One region of the Roseateles amylovorans genome, then DNA from elsewhere that is predicted to be linked to it. Evidence: predicted binding sites of a transcription regulator. Region 1 holds the regulator's gene; the other holds the start of a gene.

Evidence for each region. The regulator NrdR, encoded in region 1, represses ribonucleotide reductase genes. The targets are predictions, from matches to a motif close to CACNANATNTNGTG.
Region 2: the regulator NrdR is predicted to act here: its motif matches at 2,710-2,723, upstream of N4261_RS22575 (ribonucleoside-diphosphate reductase subunit alpha).

What each region holds. Positions count from the first base shown of each region.
Region 1 covers NZ_CP104562.2:2,507,545-2,515,859, reverse strand. Annotated here, with positions in the region: gene N4261_RS10700 (lytic transglycosylase domain-containing protein) at 1-521, shown strand, start outside; ZMP/ZTP riboswitch at 942-1,086, shown strand; gene glyA (serine hydroxymethyltransferase) at 1,186-2,436, shown strand; gene nrdR (transcriptional regulator NrdR) at 2,450-2,893, shown strand; gene N4261_RS10685 (GspH/FimT family pseudopilin) at 3,179-3,808, shown strand; gene N4261_RS10680 (type IV pilin protein) at 3,805-4,290, shown strand; gene N4261_RS10675 (PilW family protein) at 4,447-5,229, shown strand; gene N4261_RS10670 (hypothetical protein) at 5,226-6,377, shown strand; gene N4261_RS10665 (type IV pilus modification PilV family protein) at 6,596-7,105, shown strand; gene ribD (bifunctional diaminohydroxyphosphoribosylaminopyrimidine deaminase/5-amino-6-(5-phosphoribosylamino)uracil reductase RibD) at 7,116-8,282, shown strand.
Region 2 covers NZ_CP104562.2:5,442,807-5,451,121, forward strand. Annotated here, with positions in the region: gene N4261_RS22575 (ribonucleoside-diphosphate reductase subunit alpha) at 1-2,486, opposite strand, end outside; gene N4261_RS22580 (sigma-54-dependent transcriptional regulator) at 3,068-4,774, opposite strand; gene N4261_RS22585 (sensor histidine kinase) at 4,764-6,464, opposite strand; gene N4261_RS22590 (PP0621 family protein) at 6,469-6,747, opposite strand; gene N4261_RS22595 (cytochrome C assembly family protein) at 6,970-7,764, opposite strand; gene ffh (signal recognition particle protein) at 7,847-8,315, shown strand, end outside.

The sequences.
Region 1 (8,315 bases):
AGGCGGCGGTGGCCCAGTACCTGGCGCGTCGCTACCGCGTGGCGCCGGAACCGGTCAGCCGGCTGGTCAAGGAAGCCTGGGATGTCGGTCAGCGTGCCCGCGTGGATCCCACACTCATCCTGGCGATCATGGCGATCGAATCCGGCTTCAATCCGTTTGCGCAGAGTTCCGTCGGCGCTCAGGGCCTGATGCAGGTGCTGACCCGGGTGCATGACGACAAGTACGAAGCCTTCGGCGGCAATCTGGCTGCGTTCGATCCGATCACCAATCTGCGGGTCGGCGTGCAGGTGCTGAAGGAATGCATCCAGCGTGCCGGGGGTGTGGATGAAGGCCTGCGCCGGTATGTGGGCGCCGCGAATCTGCCGGATGACACCGGCTATCCGGCCCGGGTGCTGGCGGAGCAGGAACTGCTCAAGATGGTCATTCAGGGACGCAACGTGAGCCCGTCAGCCCCGCGCCCCGTCCGCGAACCCGCTTCTTCACCACAGCCCACCGGCGAACAAGTGGCGATGATGCATTGACCCCCCCTACCGGCTGACGCCGGCCCCCCAGGGGGCGAGCAGGGAGCCCGGCAGAGCCGGATCTCCTTGCTCCGCTTGATAGGCGGCGAGCTTCGCCGCCTTTTTCTTTTTTCGCGGGGGCTTGCTGGTGTGGCCCCACGAGGCGAGCAGGAGCTCGGGGGCGCCGGGTCTCCTTGCTTCGTTCAATGGGCGGCGAGCTTCGCCGCCTTTTCTTTTGGGCGGGGCGCTTCTGCTGGTCGGACCCCTCGGGGCGAGCACGAGCCCATCGGAGCCGGGTCTCCTTGCTCCGCTTGATGGGCGGCGAGCTTTGCCGCCTTTTTCTTTTTCCGCCTCGGTGTCCCTTTGGCGGAAGATGTCCCTCGGATCCATTCACCGTGATGGTGCGGATGCGACTGTGAGCGGGCGGCTGCGGCTACACTGCGAGCTTCGCGCAACTGGCGATCAGGACTCCCCGCCGCTCAAGCTTCTTTGAGCGTCGTGGCGAGGCCGAGGTGGGTCACCACCGGGGAGCGCGAGCGGCTGGAGATGTCTCCCGCCGTCCGTGCCGTTCGCCTGGGCCGCTACTCACCGTCCCTCCCCGCCTGTCCGCGTGCCGTGCCGCTGCCGCATCCACAGGGCCAGGCATGGACGGTCGGGCGGCGCCAACCCTTGAGCCGACCTCATCATGTTCGATCGCACACAACAAACCCTCGCCAACGTCGACGCCGAAGTCTTCGCCGCCATCCAGCAGGAAACCCGGCGCCAGGAAGACCACATCGAGCTGATCGCCTCCGAGAACTACACCTCCCCGGCAGTGATGGAAGCCCAAGGCAGCCAGCTGACCAACAAGTACGCCGAAGGCTATCCCGGCAAGCGCTACTACGGCGGCTGCGAATACGTCGACATCGTCGAACAACTCGCCATCGACCGCCTCAAGCAACTGTTCGGCGCCGAGTTCGCCAACGTGCAACCCAATTCCGGCTCGCAAGCCAACCAGGGCGTGTTCTTCGCCCTGCTCCAGCCCGGCGACACCATCATGGGCATGAGCCTGGCCGAAGGCGGCCACCTCACCCACGGCATGCCCCTCAACATGAGCGGCAAGTGGTTCAACGTGATCTCCTACGGTCTGGACGACAAGGAAGAGATCGACTACGACGCGATGGAAGCCCTCGCCCGTGAGAAGAAGCCCAAGCTGATCATCGCCGGCGCCTCCGCCTACGCCCTGCGCATCGACTTCGAGCGCTTCGGCAAGATCGCCAAGGAAATCGGCGCCTACTTCATGGTGGACATGGCCCACTACGCCGGCCTGATCGCCGCCGGCGTCTATCCGAACCCGATGCCCCATGCCGACGTGGTCACCTCGACCACCCACAAGAGCCTGCGCGGCCCGCGCGGCGGCATCATCCTGATGAACGACGAGGCGATCGCCAAGAAGATCAACTCGGCCATCTTCCCCGGCATCCAGGGCGGCCCGCTGATGCATGTCATCGCCGGCAAGGCCGTGGCTTTCAAGGAAGCCCTCACGCCCGAGTTCAAGACCTACCAGCAGCAAGTGGTCGCCAATGCCAAGGTGCTGGCGGACACCCTGATCGAACGCGGCCTGCGCATCGTCTCCGGTCGCACCGAAAGCCATGTGATGCTGGTCGACCTGCGCCCCAAGAACCTCACCGGCAAGGAAGCCGAGGCCATCCTGGGCGCCGCGCACATGACCTGCAACAAGAACGGCATCCCCAACGACCCGCAAAAGCCGATGGTCACCAGCGGCATCCGCCTGGGCACCCCCGCCATGACCACCCGCGGCTTCAAGGAAGAGCAGGTGCGCGCCACCGCCCATCTGATCGCCGACGTGCTGGACAACCCGCACGACGAGGCCAATCTGGCCACGGTGCGCGCGAAGGTCGCCGCACTGACCCGCCAGTTCCCGGTCTACCGCTGAAAGGCCGAGGCGCATGCGCTGCCCCTTCTGCGGTCATGGCGACACCCAGGTGTCGGAAACCCGCGAGTCGGATGAAGGCGACGTGGTGCGCCGGCGGCGCCGCTGCGCGTCCTGCGAAAAGCGCTTCACCACCTATGAGCGGGCCGAAATCGCGCTGCCCATGGTGGTGAAGAAGGACGGCACCCGCGCCGACTTCGACATGGGCAAGCTGCGCGCGTCCATGTCGTTGGCGCTGCGCAAGCGACCCGTCTCCATCGAGCAGATCGACGCCGCGCTGGAGCGCATCCAGGAAAAGCTGCTGACCAGCGGCGTGCGCGAAATCCCGTCGACTAAGCTGGGCGAGCATGTCATGCGCGAGCTCAAGCGCATCGACAAGGTGGCCTATGTGCGCTTCGCATCGGTCTATCGCAGCTTCGAGGATGTGGACGAGTTCCGCCAGCTGATCCGGGACATCTGAGGACCGGAGCGAGCAGGCGCCCCAACCAGGCGCCGCCGTCAAGACCGAGGCAATCTGCGCCCCGTACGAGCCCTCGGGCCCCTCAGCGCCCTCAGCACTCTCCCAGACCTCACACGAAGGCCTCCCCCACGGGAGGCCTTTTTCATTGACGCACACGAATCCCCCCCGGAAGAACGCCCTCTCCGGCGGGCCTCGGCTACCCACCTCATGGCGACGCGGCGGGCGCCTCGTTTTCCTAGAGTTCCAGTCATCGCGGCATCTGGCCGCACTCTCTGGAAAGCGTCCATGTGGCGACATCGCTCTCCCTCCTCTAACGTCCCGTCCACCTCGGATCTGGATTCGGATTCGAATGCGGCTTCGGCTACGGCGGTACGCTCGGACGCCATCCGGCCGACTCGCGGCTTCAGCCTGATCGAGTCCCTGGCCTGCGTCGCCATCCTGGCGGTGCTGGTGACCATCGCCGCCCCACCGCTGCGGCAATGGGTGCATCAGCAGCGCCTGGGGCATGTCGCGCAGACCGTGTTGAGCGACCTGCAGCAAGCGCGCAGTGAAGCACAACAAGGGGCACGCAACGTCAACATCCGCTTTGGCGAGACCGCCGCCGGCAGTTGCTACGTCCTCCACTTGGGACAGGTGATGGGCTGCCAGTGCCAGGCGAGCGGCCCGGTGCAATGCCAGCCGGGCGCCCAGGCGATCAAGCAGGTCCAATGGCCGCGCGCGCCCGGTCAGCCCGTGGTGCGGGCCAACGTCACCTCACTGCTGTTCAGCGGCCGCTACGGCACCGCCTCCATGGCGGCGACCATTCAAGTGAGGCAGGAAGGCCTCGGCGAGGTGCGGCACATCGTGGCCATCACCGGTCGCGCCCGCAGTTGCGCCACCGAGAGCGCCTCGCCCCGCTTGCCGAGATGCGCATGAGTCCGCCGCCCCGCATCCATGCGCCTGCTGCGCGCGCCCACCGCCGGCAACCGTCAAGGCTGACCGCTCACCGCGGCCTCACCCTGATCGAGTTGCTGGTTGCCTTGCTGCTCGTCGGCGTCCTGCTGTCGATCGCGCTGCCCAGCTATCGACAGCATGTGCTGAAGGCCTTCCGCGCCGAGGCGATCCAGGCCCTCAGCCAGCTCCAGGTCACCCAGGAGCGCTTTCGCAGCCGCCATCCGCGCTACGCGTCGACCCTGGAGGAGCTGTCCGCGCCATCGCTGACGCCCCAGGCGCGGTACCGGCTTCAGCTGGTGGAGGCTTCTGCGTCGGGATTCATCCTGGAAGCCCTCGCCCTCGGCGACCAGGTGAAAGACCGCCATTGCCAACGGCTGCGACTTCGACTGGAACAGGGCGAGTCCCGCCGCCAAGCCTTCGATGCCGAGGGCAACGATCGCTCGGACCATTGCTGGCCCGTCTGAGCCACCCGGGATGAGCCACCCGGGATGAGCAACGCCTCAAACCAGACAGGAATCCCCATGAACGACTGCAGCCACGCTGACGCTCTCGCCAAACATCCATCGCGCCGCAGAACCGCACGGAGCGAGCCACGCCGGCGCACGGTCGCCCGAACCCAGATGAGCGGCTTCAGCCTGGTCGAGTTGATGGTCGGCCTCACCGTGGGCTTGATCGTGCTGGCCGGCGCCACCGCCTGGTCCGGCATTCAACTCGGTGAACACCACAAGATGGTGATCGAGTTGCAGATGCAGCAGGAACTGCGCGCCGTGGCCGACATGATCCAACGTGATCTGCGGCGGGCGGGCGGACATGGCCGACCGCAGGATCTGGTGTGGTCACCCGAGCGCCCCACACCCCCCGCCAACCTGCAGACCGCCATCGACCTCACTGATCCCGACCAGCGGCTCAGCTACAGCTTTTCCCGCGACGACGCGTCCGGCGCTGAGCCGGGCCCCTCCCCGGGCCCCGGCGGCGGCGCATCGGGCGGCACGTCGAACGGTACGTCGTCGCACCCGGTTGCGCCACTGCCGCCCATCGCGCCCTTGCCACCCAAGGGCAACGAGCTCTCGGGGCTGCGATGGATCGACGGACGCCTGGACCAACTCACCGGATCCCGCTTCCAGCCGCTGACCGATCCCGCCTTGATGCGCGTGGACCGTTTCCGCGCCGATCTGATCATCAGCCCCTTCACCGCCGATCCGACAACCTCGGCGCCGGCCGTGGGCGTCGGCAGCCGTCCACCCTCAGCACCAGGCAGCTCATCGCCCTGCCGCGGATCGCTGGAGGTCCGGAGCGTCCGACTTCGACTGGTGGCCCAAGCGAGCCACGACGCCACGGTGCGACACCAGATCGACCTGCTGACCCGCCTGCGCAACGACCACCTCACGGAAAGCTGCCCATGACGCCACGCCCACCTCCCGAACGCGGCATGGCCACCTTGTTGCTGTGCGTGCTCCTGCTGTTCGTCCTCTCCCTGGCAGCGGTCTGGGCAGGGCGACATCTCACCGTCGCACAGCGCGTGGCCGGCAATGACCTCCGGGCCGCCTTGGCGGCGGAAGCTGCTGAAGCGGGTCTTGCATGGGCCACCGCGATGCTCAACACCGGCCGCATCGACGGGCAATGTCGGCCTGCGTTTCAGGCGCCGATGCCGTCCGGTCCATCCTCAGCAGCCGGCGGCGCCGAGTCGTTGCCGGACCTCCGGGATTTCCGCGCCCGGGCGCTGCGCATCGATGGAGACCACTTCCATCGCGCACGCCCGGCCGGTTCGCCACCAGCCGCCGCCTGCGTCAACACCGGCCCGCAGCGCTGGGAATGCCGGTGCGACAGCGCCGAACCGCTGCCGGGCGATACGGACCCGAGCATTACCGCGACCGCGCCCTCCTTCCGGCCCATGTTCAGCATCCGCTTCGCCGACGCCGGCCCGCCCGGACAGCTTCGGCTCGTGGCTCGCGGCTGCAGCGACCGCGGCATCGCCTGTGAGGACCCGGGATCGGACGATCACGGTCTGCTTGGCCCGATGGGTTGGGCCGAGCACTCGCAGCATCTGGCGCTGCTGAGCGCGTTGCGGCGCCCGCCCCAGTCCTCGGTGGAATCCGGCGCCGGCGCCTTCCAGCGGGTGTTTGGCTATCCCGCAGGACGCTATCGCCAGCAGCCCGCCGTCAGCCGCCTGCGCTGCGCCGGCGATTGCTCCGCCGATCTGCAGTTGGCCCTGTCGCGCGGCCGCCGCCTCTTGTGGGTGGAGGGCGACCTGTCGCTGCATGAGCCGCTGCCGGCCTCCTCCATCGACGCCCCGCTGGTGCTCCTGGTGGACGGCCAGCTCGACATCTGGGCGGCCATGCATCTCACCGGCCTGCTCTACGCGAGGAACGGCATCGCCTGGCATCCCCCAGCCGGCACCCTGTCCACCCTGCACGGCGCGATGGTGACCGACGCGGACTGGGCAGTCGCCGACTCGGTCAACCTGCAGCACGATCCGGAAGTGCTCCAGCGCATCAGCCGACAGATGGGCAGCTACCTTCCCGTGCCCGGCGGATGGACGCCCGTGCAATGACAGCGACCCGATCCATCCGGCCCAGTGCGCGGCCCGCATGCCGGCCCGCCTGCCGGTGCTCATGCCGGTCCTCATGTCAGTCCTCATGTCCGCCCGCAAGCCGCCCCCCATCCAGGCCTTCAATCCGGCACGCCAACCGGTCCACCGCGCGCCCCCTGAACCGGCCCCAACCATCGCGTAAGCCAACCGGCGAGATCGCCAAGGGATGCAAGGCTGGCTTGGATCGCCCCAGCTGTCGCATCACGCAATCTGGGATCGCCCTGCTGGAAGCGTTGATCGCCATCGCGCTGATGGCGATCGGTGTCGCCGGTTTGGCCGCATGGCAATTCCACCTGCGCTTGGCCACCGATGAGGTCCGCCACCAATACGAATCCTTGCAGCTCGCCCGGCAGGAGCTCGAACGACTGCGCTCGCCGCGGGCGGATGTCAGCAGCCTGCCGCTGCGATGGGAGGGGCCGTCCGCCATCATCGAGCTGCATGCCAAGAGCCAGCCGCTCATGAGCATCCTTCCCTCGACGGCCGCTGGCGGTGGCGGTGGCGGTGGCGGCGGCAGCCATGGTCCGGCCCCGGTCGACTCCGCGCTTGCAGATCCCCTGCCCGTGCGCGCCGTCCGGATCGACGCGCAGTGGCGCGACCGTGCCGGCCAAGCCCAGAACCTGTCACTCGAGACCTTGATCCTTGACCACGACCCCGGCCTGACCCTGTGGCTGCTGCGGGCAGACGGCTAGACTGCGCGCCATGCATGCGTCCCCCCCCTTCACCAGCCTGCCACGCCCTGACGATGAGCCCTGGCTGCAACAGGCCTTGGCCCTCGCGGAACAGGCGATCGGCCTGACCGATCCGAATCCGCGCGTCGGCTGCGTGATCGTCAGCACCGATGGCCGACTGCTCGGCCAGGGCCATACCCAAGCCGCGGGTCAGGCCCACGCCGAAGTCATGGCCTTGCGCGATGCCCAAGAACAAGGCGCAGATGTTCGCGGTGCCACGGCTTACGTCACGCTGGAACCCTGTGCCCATCACGGCCGCACCCCGCCCTGCTGTGATGCCCTGATCGCGGCAGGCATCGCCCGGGTGGTCAGCGCACTGGGCGACCCCAATCCGCTGGTCGCCGGCCAGGGCCTCGCGCGGCTGCATGCCGCCGGTGTCCGCGCCGAGCTGCTGCCGGTGGCGCATCCCTTGGCCGTGGCGGCAAGTGAGCTCAACCTGGGTTTCCTGTCCAGGATGCAACGGGGCCGGCCGTTCGTGCGCATGAAGGTCGCCGCCTCGCTGGACGGTCGCACCGCGCTCGCCAACGGCGTCAGCAAATGGATCACCGGCCCGGCGGCTCGCCGTGACGGCCATGCGTGGCGCCGGCGCGCCGGTGCGGTGTTGACCGGCATCGGCACCGCCCGCGAGGACGATCCCCGGATGGATGTCCGCGAGGTCCAGACCGCCAGGCAGCCGCAGCGGGTACTGATCGACTCCCGTCTGGAGCTCTCACCCCAGGCCCGGCTCCTGCAGCCGCCGGGCCAGTTGCTGATCTATCACGCCCTGCCCGATCCCGGCCCGAGGGGCGCCATCCTGGCCGCGCACGGCGCCGAACTGGTGGCCACGCCCGGCGCCGATGACAAGCCCGGCAAGGTCGACCTGGCGGTGGCCATTCGCGACCTGGGACAGCGCGGCATCAACGAACTGCACATCGAAGCCGGCTACAAGCTCAACGGCTCGCTGCTGCGCGCCGGCCTGGTCGATGAATTGCTGCTTTACGTGGCCCCGCTGCTGATGGGCGACGGACGCGGCATGGTGGATCTCGGTGCGCTGACCGCCCTGGAAGCCGCCCCCCGCTTCACGCTGCTGGACAGCACGGTGCTGGAGGGCGATCTGCGGCTGCGCCTGCGGCCCGCCGGCAGCAGCCCGCCTCTCTAGTCGCGAGGTCCACACAGCCTCAGCGCTCATCAC
Region 2 (8,315 bases), 2.9 Mb from region 1:
AGCGAGCCGTCGAAGTGCTTCAGGTCCATGACCATCACGTCGTCCCACAGGCCCAGCGCCTTCAGGTCGCGGACCAGGCATTCATTCACCACGGTGAACTCGCCCGACAGGTTGGACTTGACCGACAGGTTGCCGAAGCAGGGTTCGATCGAGGCATCCACGCCGATGATGTTGGAGATGGTCGCGGTCGGCGCGATGGCCACGCAGTTGCTGTTGCGCATGCCGTCGCGGGCGATCTTGGCGCGCAGCGAATCCCAGTCCAGCGTCGACGAGCGGTCCACATCCACATAACCACCGCGGGCTTCGGCCAGCAGGTCCAGGGAGTCGATCGGCAGGATGCCGCGGTCCCACAGCGAGCCACGATAGCTGCTGTAGCGTCCGCGCTCGGCGGCCAGGTCGGTCGAGGCCCAGTAGGCGTGGTAGCAGACCGCTTCCATCGAACGGTCGGCGAATTGGACCGCCGCGTCGGAGGCGTACGGCACCCGCAGCTGGTACAGCGCGTCCTGGAAGCCCATGATGCCCAGGCCGACCGGACGGTGGCGCAGGTTGGAGTCACGGGCCTTCTTGACGGCGTAGTAGTTGATGTCGATGACGTTGTCGAGCATGCGCATCGCCGTCGACACCGTCTTCTTCAGCTTCTCCTGGTCGATGGCGCCGTCCTTCAGATGGCGCGACAGGTTCACCGAGCCCAGGTTGCAGACCGCGATTTCGTTGTCGTTGGTGTTGAGCGTGATCTCGGTGCACAGGTTGGACGAGTGCACCACGCCCACATGCTGCTGCGGCGAACGCACATTGCAGGCGTCCTTGAACGTGATCCAGGGATGGCCGGTCTCGAACAGCATGGTCAGCATCTTGCGCCACAGGTCGCGGGCCGGCATGCGCTTGTAGAGCTTGATTTCGCCGCGGTCGGCCTTGGCCTCGTAGGCGGTGTAGGCCACTTCGAACGGCTTGCCGAACAGGTCGTGCAGGTCCGGGCAGGTGGACGGGCTGAACAGGGTCCAGTCGCCACCGTCGATCACTCGGCGCATGAACAGGTCGGGAATCCAGTTCGCCGTGTTCATGTCGTGGGTGCGGCGACGGTCGTCACCGGTGTTCTTGCGCAGCTCCAGGAACTCTTCGATGTCCAGGTGCCACGTTTCCAGATAGGCGCAGACGGCGCCCTTGCGCTTGCCGCCCTGGTTCACCGCGACGGCGGTGTCGTTGACCACCTTCAGGAAAGGCACCACACCCTGGCTCTTGCCGTTGGTGCCCTTGATGTGCGAGCCCAGCGCGCGGACAGGGGTCCAGTCATTGCCCAGGCCGCCGGCGAACTTCGACAGCAGCGCGTTTTCCTTCAGCGCTTCATAAATACCGTCCAGGTCGTCGGCCACCGTCGTCAGGTAGCAGCTCGACAGCTGCGAACGGCGGGTCCCGGCGTTGAAAAGGGTCGGGGTGGAGCTCATGAAGTCGAAGCTCGACAGGACTTCGTAGAACTCGATCGCGCGGGCTTCGCGGTCGATCTCGTTCAGCGCCAGGCCCATGGCCACGCGCATGAAGAAGGCTTGCGGCAGCTCGATGCGGGTGCCGTCCACATGCAGGAAGTAGCGGTCGAACAGGGTCTGCAGGCCGAGGTAGTCGAACTGGAAGTCGCGGTCGGCCTTCAGGGCGGCGCCCAGGCGGGCCAGGTCGTACTGCTGCAGCTTTTCGTCCAGCAGCTCAGCCTGCACACCCTTCTTGATGAAGCCGGGGAAGTACTCGGCATAACGCGTGACCATGTCGGCCTGGGTGACTTCTTCGCCCAGGATCTCGCGGCGGATGGTGTGCATCAGCAGGCGAGCGGTGGCGCGGGTGTAGCCGGGATCCTTTTCGATCAGCGTGCGGGCGGCCAGGATGGCGGCCTTGTAGACCTCGTCGATCGGCACGCCGTCATACAGGTTGCGCTTGGTCTCGGACAGGATCGGGTCCGGCTTGACGTCGGCGCCCAGGCCTTCGCAGCTGGAGACGATCAGGGCCGACAACTTGGCCAGGTCCAGCGGCACGCGCACGCCGTTCTCGATCACCGAGATGCCGGACTCCAGCACCGCCGCCTGCTCCACCTCGCCCTGGCGATGGCGCTCCTGTGCCCGACGCTCGCGGTACAGCACATAGGCGCGCGCCACTTCATGGTGACCGCCGCGCATCAGCGCCAGCTCGACATGGTCTTGCACGTCCTCGATGTGGAAGGTGCCGCCACCCGGACGCGAGCGCAGCAGCGCACGCACCACCGAGTCGGTCAGGGCATCCACCGTCTCCCGCACGCTGGCCGAGGCCGCGCCGCTGGTGCCGTGCACCGCGAGGAAGGCTTTCATCATCGCCACGGCGACCTTGCTGGGCTCGAAGTGCACCACCGCGCCATTGCGGCGAATGATCTGGTGCGACGGATAGCTGCCCGAAACGGGAGCGGCGGACTCGCGATGAGCCTGAGCCAAGCCCGCTTCAGCGGTCGGTGTGACGGCGACTGTCTGCATGGGATCCTCGTGATGTTCTGGTTCGAAAAAACAAAAAGCGACGCCTAGCCCGGTGAGTTCACCGGGTCCGGCGTGTTTGATTTGGGGTGCTTGGACGGCGCTTCCTGGAGGCCTGACGAACAAGCTGCCACACAGCTTCGCGCGGGGGCGCCAAGGGGCTGTGCGGAGCTGCGAGGGAAGCATTCATCGCCGTTTTGCGAAGCCATCAGGATAGCATGCAGAACACTATATCTAGGGGTCGCAGCACCTTCAAGCAACTACCGCTAGCGTCAGACCCTCTTGACTCCCATCAATCCCAGCGCTAGCTGCAAGGCCTGTCCCCGGCATCCCTGATGGATTCGCATATCGCCTTCGCCAGCCCAGGATTGGCGCGGGCTGGCGCCCCGAACCCGCGCGAAATGCCCGCCGTTGCTGCGCTTTCAACGGCGTCGATTTGATGACGAAAGACGGCGGTGTCGCTGGAGATCAGGACAACCCCCAAGTGAGGGCCTACAACGGGTGCGGAGATGGGGCGCCGCAGCGGCCGCTATGCGCGCACAAAAAGAAAAAAGAAAGACCGATGACGGTGCGAACGTCGCCCGTCAGGCCTCTTCGCCACCCAGCGAAATCTCCAGCCGGGCCATGCGGTAGCGCATCTGCCGCAGCGACAGACCCAGGCTGGCGCCGGCGGCGGTGCGGTTGTTGCGATGCTGTTCCAGCGCACGCAGGAGGATGCGGCGCTCCACATCGTCCAGATAGACCGCCAGATCGGTGGGCAGCGGCGCGGAGCCGGTGACCTCGGGCGGCATGGCCACCACCTCGACCGCATCGGCGACATCGAAGGGGATGTCCACCCCTTCCGGGCCGCCCAACAGGCTGTCGGGCAGGCCGAGGTCAGCCACGTCGATGCCGTCGCCGCCGGACAGCGCCAGCGCGCGATGGAGCAGGTTCTCCAGCTCGCGCACATTGCCGGGGAAGCTGTAGCGCGCCAGCGCGGCCAACGCGGCGGGCGTCAGTTGCGGCACCGGCTCCACGCCCGCGTCGCCGGCGATGCGCGACAGTACACGGGCGCTGATCGGTACCAGGTCCTCCATGCGCTCGCGCAGCGGCGGCACACGGATCTGGATGACATTGAGCCGGTAATACAAGTCCTGGCGGAAACGTCCGGCCGCGACTTCAGCCGCCAGATCCTTGTGGGTGGCGCTGAGCAGCCGCACATTCACCGGCATTTCAGCGACCGCGCCGACCGGCCGCACCGAGCGTTCCTGCAGCGCGCGCAGCAGCTTGGACTGCATGGCCAGCGGCAGGTCACCGATTTCATCCAGGAACAGGGTGCCGCCGTGCGCGGCTTGGAAGAAGCCCTCGCGGTCTTCGGTGGCGCCGGTGAAAGCGCCCTTGCGATAACCGAAGAACTCGGCTTCCAGCAACTGCTCCGGGATGGCACCGCAGTTCACCGCGACGAACGGCTGCGGCCGGCGCGCGCTCACATCATGGATGGCGCGCGCCACCAGTTCCTTGCCGGTGCCCGACTCGCCATTGAGCAGCACCGGCGCCATGCTGCGCGCCACCTTCTCGATCAGTTCGCGCACTTGGCGCATCGCCACCGAGTCACCGACCAGCCGCTCCAGCGCGGAGGTCGAACCGGTCAGCGGCGGCTTCGCCCGCGTAGCCGCTGGCTTGCGCACGGCGGCTGCGGAAGGCTCGGTGGCGGTCGGCGCGCTCGCCGGCGGCGGCGAGGTCTGCGTCAGCGGCGGCATCACCGGATCGCGCAGCGAGGCGGGACCGTCGGCATCGGAGGCGCCATCGCGAAAGGCATCCTTCACCGCGCCCGTTCCGGGCATGGAGACCGGTGGGGCCGCCTTGGCCTGCTCGCGCGCGACGTTCGCCGCCGCACTGGCGGCACTGCCGGACGGTCGGACGGCCATTTCTTCGGCACGGGTGACGCGGCCCAGCGCCGAAGCCACCACCATCCGGAACTGGCGCAGGTCCACCGGCTTGGTCAGGTAATCAAAGGCGCCGGCCTTCAGCGCTTCCACCGCGTTCTCCGGCGAGCCGTAAGCGGTGATCACGACCGCACGCTCGGTCCGACCATGCTGTTCCAGCCAGCGCAGCAGGTCCAGGCCGTTGCCGTCGGGCAGGCGCATGTCGGTGATGACCGCGTCGTAGCGACGCGAGCCCAGCAGCTCCAGCGCATCTTCCACGGTGCCGGCGCTGTCCAGGGTGTAGCCCTCGCGCAGCAGCGTCATCTCATACAGGGTGCGCAGGTCGGGCTCGTCGTCGACGACCAGCAATCGGGGATCAGCGCTCATGGGCAACTTCGTGGACGGGTGAGGAGGCGAGGCGGGGCAGCAGCAGGCGGAATTCGTTCAGCGCGTCGGGATCATGACGGCGGTAGTCGATCCGTCCGCCGTAACGCTCGCAAAGCTCACGGCAAATGTACAGGCCGAGACCGGTGCCCCGGCTGCGGGTCGAGAAGAAGGGCTCGAAAAGATGGCGCTCCACCTCGGCCGGAATCGGATCGCCGTGGCTCAGCACCGACAACCGGACCCAGTCGGTGCCACGCTCCACCAGTTGGACCCGCAAACTGCCGGGACCGGGCTTCGAATGGCGCAGGCCGTTGTCCAGCAGATTGATCAGCACCCGCCGCAGATGTTCGGGATCGAAGCCGATGACCGCCTGATCATGGTCGCGATCGATCTCGATGCGCAGCGGACTGGCATCACCCACGGGCAGGCGCTGGGTGGATGCCCAGTCGGCACAGTATTCGCGCACCAGCGGCGCGACCGCCAGGGCCAGCGGCACCGGCGCAATGCCGGGGGCGACCTCCATGACATCGTCGACGATGCGTTTGAGCCGCTCCACATTGGAGGCCACCATGCGGGTCAACTGCTCCAGCCGCGGCTGATCGGCGCAGTCTTCTGCCAGCAACGCATTGGCTTGCGAAATGGCGGTCAGCGGATTGCGGATCTCATGCGCGATGCCGGCGGACACCCGCCCCATTGCCGCCAGCTTCTCCTGCCGATTGCGGGCCTCGAGGTGGCGGTTGTCTTCCATGAACAGCACGCACAGGTCGTCCCCGTCGAGCGGCCGCATGGTGAAGCGCATGCGCACCCGCAGCGAGCGTTGCGAGCCGCGGCCGAAGTCCAGCAGCAGGTCGCGGCCGGCATCGGGCCAGTGCTGCTCGGCAAAGGCCTGCTCCAGAGCGCGCAGAAGCGGCGCCCAGGCCGGTGTGGTGTCCAGCCGGAACGGTCCCGGCCGCAGGGTGGCGCCCTCGGCCAGCAGCCCGCGCGCCGCCGGATTGGCGGTGCGCACCAGGCCGCGTCGGTCGGCCACCATCACGCCTTCATCCATTTCCTCGATGACCAGGCGGTTCAGGTCGGTCTGCTGACGTGCGTATTCCAGGCTGCCGCGGGCGGCGCGCTCTTCGCGGGCCAGCCGGCTGGACAGCTCATTGGCCAGCAGGGTCACCACAAACAGGCCGACACCGACCAGCCCCGCCTGGCTGATCCGAAGACCGCCCTCCAGCCCGAGCATCACCGACCACATCGCCACGCCCAGCAGCACCAGGCTGCACAGCGCCGCACTGGCCAGGGCCCGCAAGCGCGGCAGCAGCGCGCCAGCCATCAACGCCGGCATGAAGAACAGCGCGGAATAGCTCAGACCGCCCGGGTCCAGCAATTGCAGCAGGCTGAACAGCACCAGGTCGACGCCGATGCTGATAAGAATCTGACGCACGCTCAGGTTCAGCCGGTCCTTGGGCGGCGGCCAGGCCCCGCCACCGAACCAGCGGGGCAGCATCCAGGCCAGCACAGCCTGCACGCCGTACAGCAGCGACAGCCAGGCGGCCCAGGAACTCGGCCGCGCGCCCATCAGGCTGGCGAGCGATTGGGTGACCAGCAGGGCCAGGCCCAATGCCGCCCGCGCGCTCATGAAGGCGCGGTACAAACGCTGGACGGTGCTCACGCCCAGGGCGCTGCGGGGATGGGACGAATCCGGCATGCGGTCAGTTCCGGCCACCGGTGCGATCGGGCGTCTGTGACAGTCGCGCCTCGTGGCTGGTGCGATGGGCCGCGCTGCAGAACTGGCCGCCGCGTCCGGGCAGGGCCTCGCTGGCAGGCAGGTGCATGCCGCATTCGGCGCAACTGACCATGTCCTCCGGCAGCGCTGGCGCTGGCGTGGGCGCCGGTGCCTGCGGCGCCGGCGGGCGCTTCGGGCGCGCCCGCTTGAAGCCGAGCAGGAAGAAGAACACGGCCAGCACCAAGACCCAGAAGAGCAGCTTCATCACGACGGTTCGATCAGGAAGGAATCAGAGAACGGAGAACGGAGAACGGAGAACGGAGAACGGGAAAATTCTGCAACGACCCAGATCATCGGGCCGACCGCGTGAATCGGCTCCACCCCGTTCGTGAACTTGTTCGAATGCGTTGCGGGCGCGGCACGCTGGTGGCCAAGTGGGCGCGCACCGGCGCCATCCTGGCCGCACCGCATCCAAGCCGCCACCGATTCAGTGCGCCCGCTGCAACACGACTTCCAGCACAAACCGCGATCCCGCATAAGACAGCAGCAACAGCCCGGCGCCGAAGTACAGCCAGCGTGTGGCCTTGCGGCCACGCCAGCCGAAGACGCGGCGGCCGGTGAGCAGACCGGTCAGCACGATCCAGCCCAGCACGGCGAACAGCGTCTTGTGGTCCCAGCGCCATTGCGGGGTGAAGGCCCAACCCAGCAGCAGGGCCAGCGACAGCACCACCACCCCCGCCCCGACAAACTGGAAGGTCAGCCGCTCCAGCCGCAGCAGCGGGGTGCCGAAGGCCGGGGCGCCCTGTCCTTTCTGCGATCGCATCTGGCGTTCGGCGCGGTTGAGCATCACCGCATGCATCACCGCCACGCCGCACAGACCGTAGGAGGCCAGCCCCATCGCCCAGTGCAGCGGCGCCAGCGGCGAGCCGGCCTGCGGCCGGTATTCGCCGGGAAAGGCCCAGGCCACCAGCATCACCGCCACGCCCAGCAGGCTCAATAGCCGCTGGGCCGCCGGCAACGGCAGGAAACGGCTTTCAATCAGATAGACCCCCAGCACCAGCCAGAGCGTCATCGACAGCGACGGCGCGAAACCGAAGCGCGCCGCATGGCCGTCAAAGCCCGACGGGCTGCCGATCCCGGCGATGTCCACCACCAGCGCGGCGAGGTGAAGGCACCAGGCCAGCACCAGCACCAGACGCCAGGTGCGGGGCCGCTGATGGGCCCAGGCGGCGGCCGCCGCATAGGCCAACGCGCCAGCCACGCTGAGGACGGCCAGAAACATGCCGCTCTGTTCTCCGGATGCGAACGATAAAATCATCCCCAAAGTGTAATGACGCGCGCCCGCCCCCGCCGGTGCTTCAAAGATGGCCTCCACCCTGACCGATCGACTGAGCCGCCTCGTGAAGACGATGCGCGGCCAGGCCCGCATCACCGAGAGCAATGTGCAAGACATGTTGCGCGAGGTGCGTATGGCGCTGCTGGAGGCCGACGTTGCGCTTCCAGTCGTGCGCGACTTCATCGCCCGCGTGAAGGAAAAGGCCCTCGGCCAGGAGGTCGTCGGATCACTGAACCCGGGCCAGGTGCTGGTGTCGGTCGTCCACAAGGAGCTGGCCGCCACCATGGGCGCCGGCGTGGCCGACCTCAACCTGGCGGCCCAGCCGCCCGCCATCATCCTGATGGCCGGCCTCCAAGGCGCGGGCAAGACCACGACGACCGCCAAGCTGGCCAAGCACCTGATCGAGCGGCGCAAGAAGAAGGTGCTGACGGTCTCTGCTGACGTCTACCGCCCCGCCGCCATCGAGCAGCTGAAGACGGTCACCCGCCAGGCCGGCG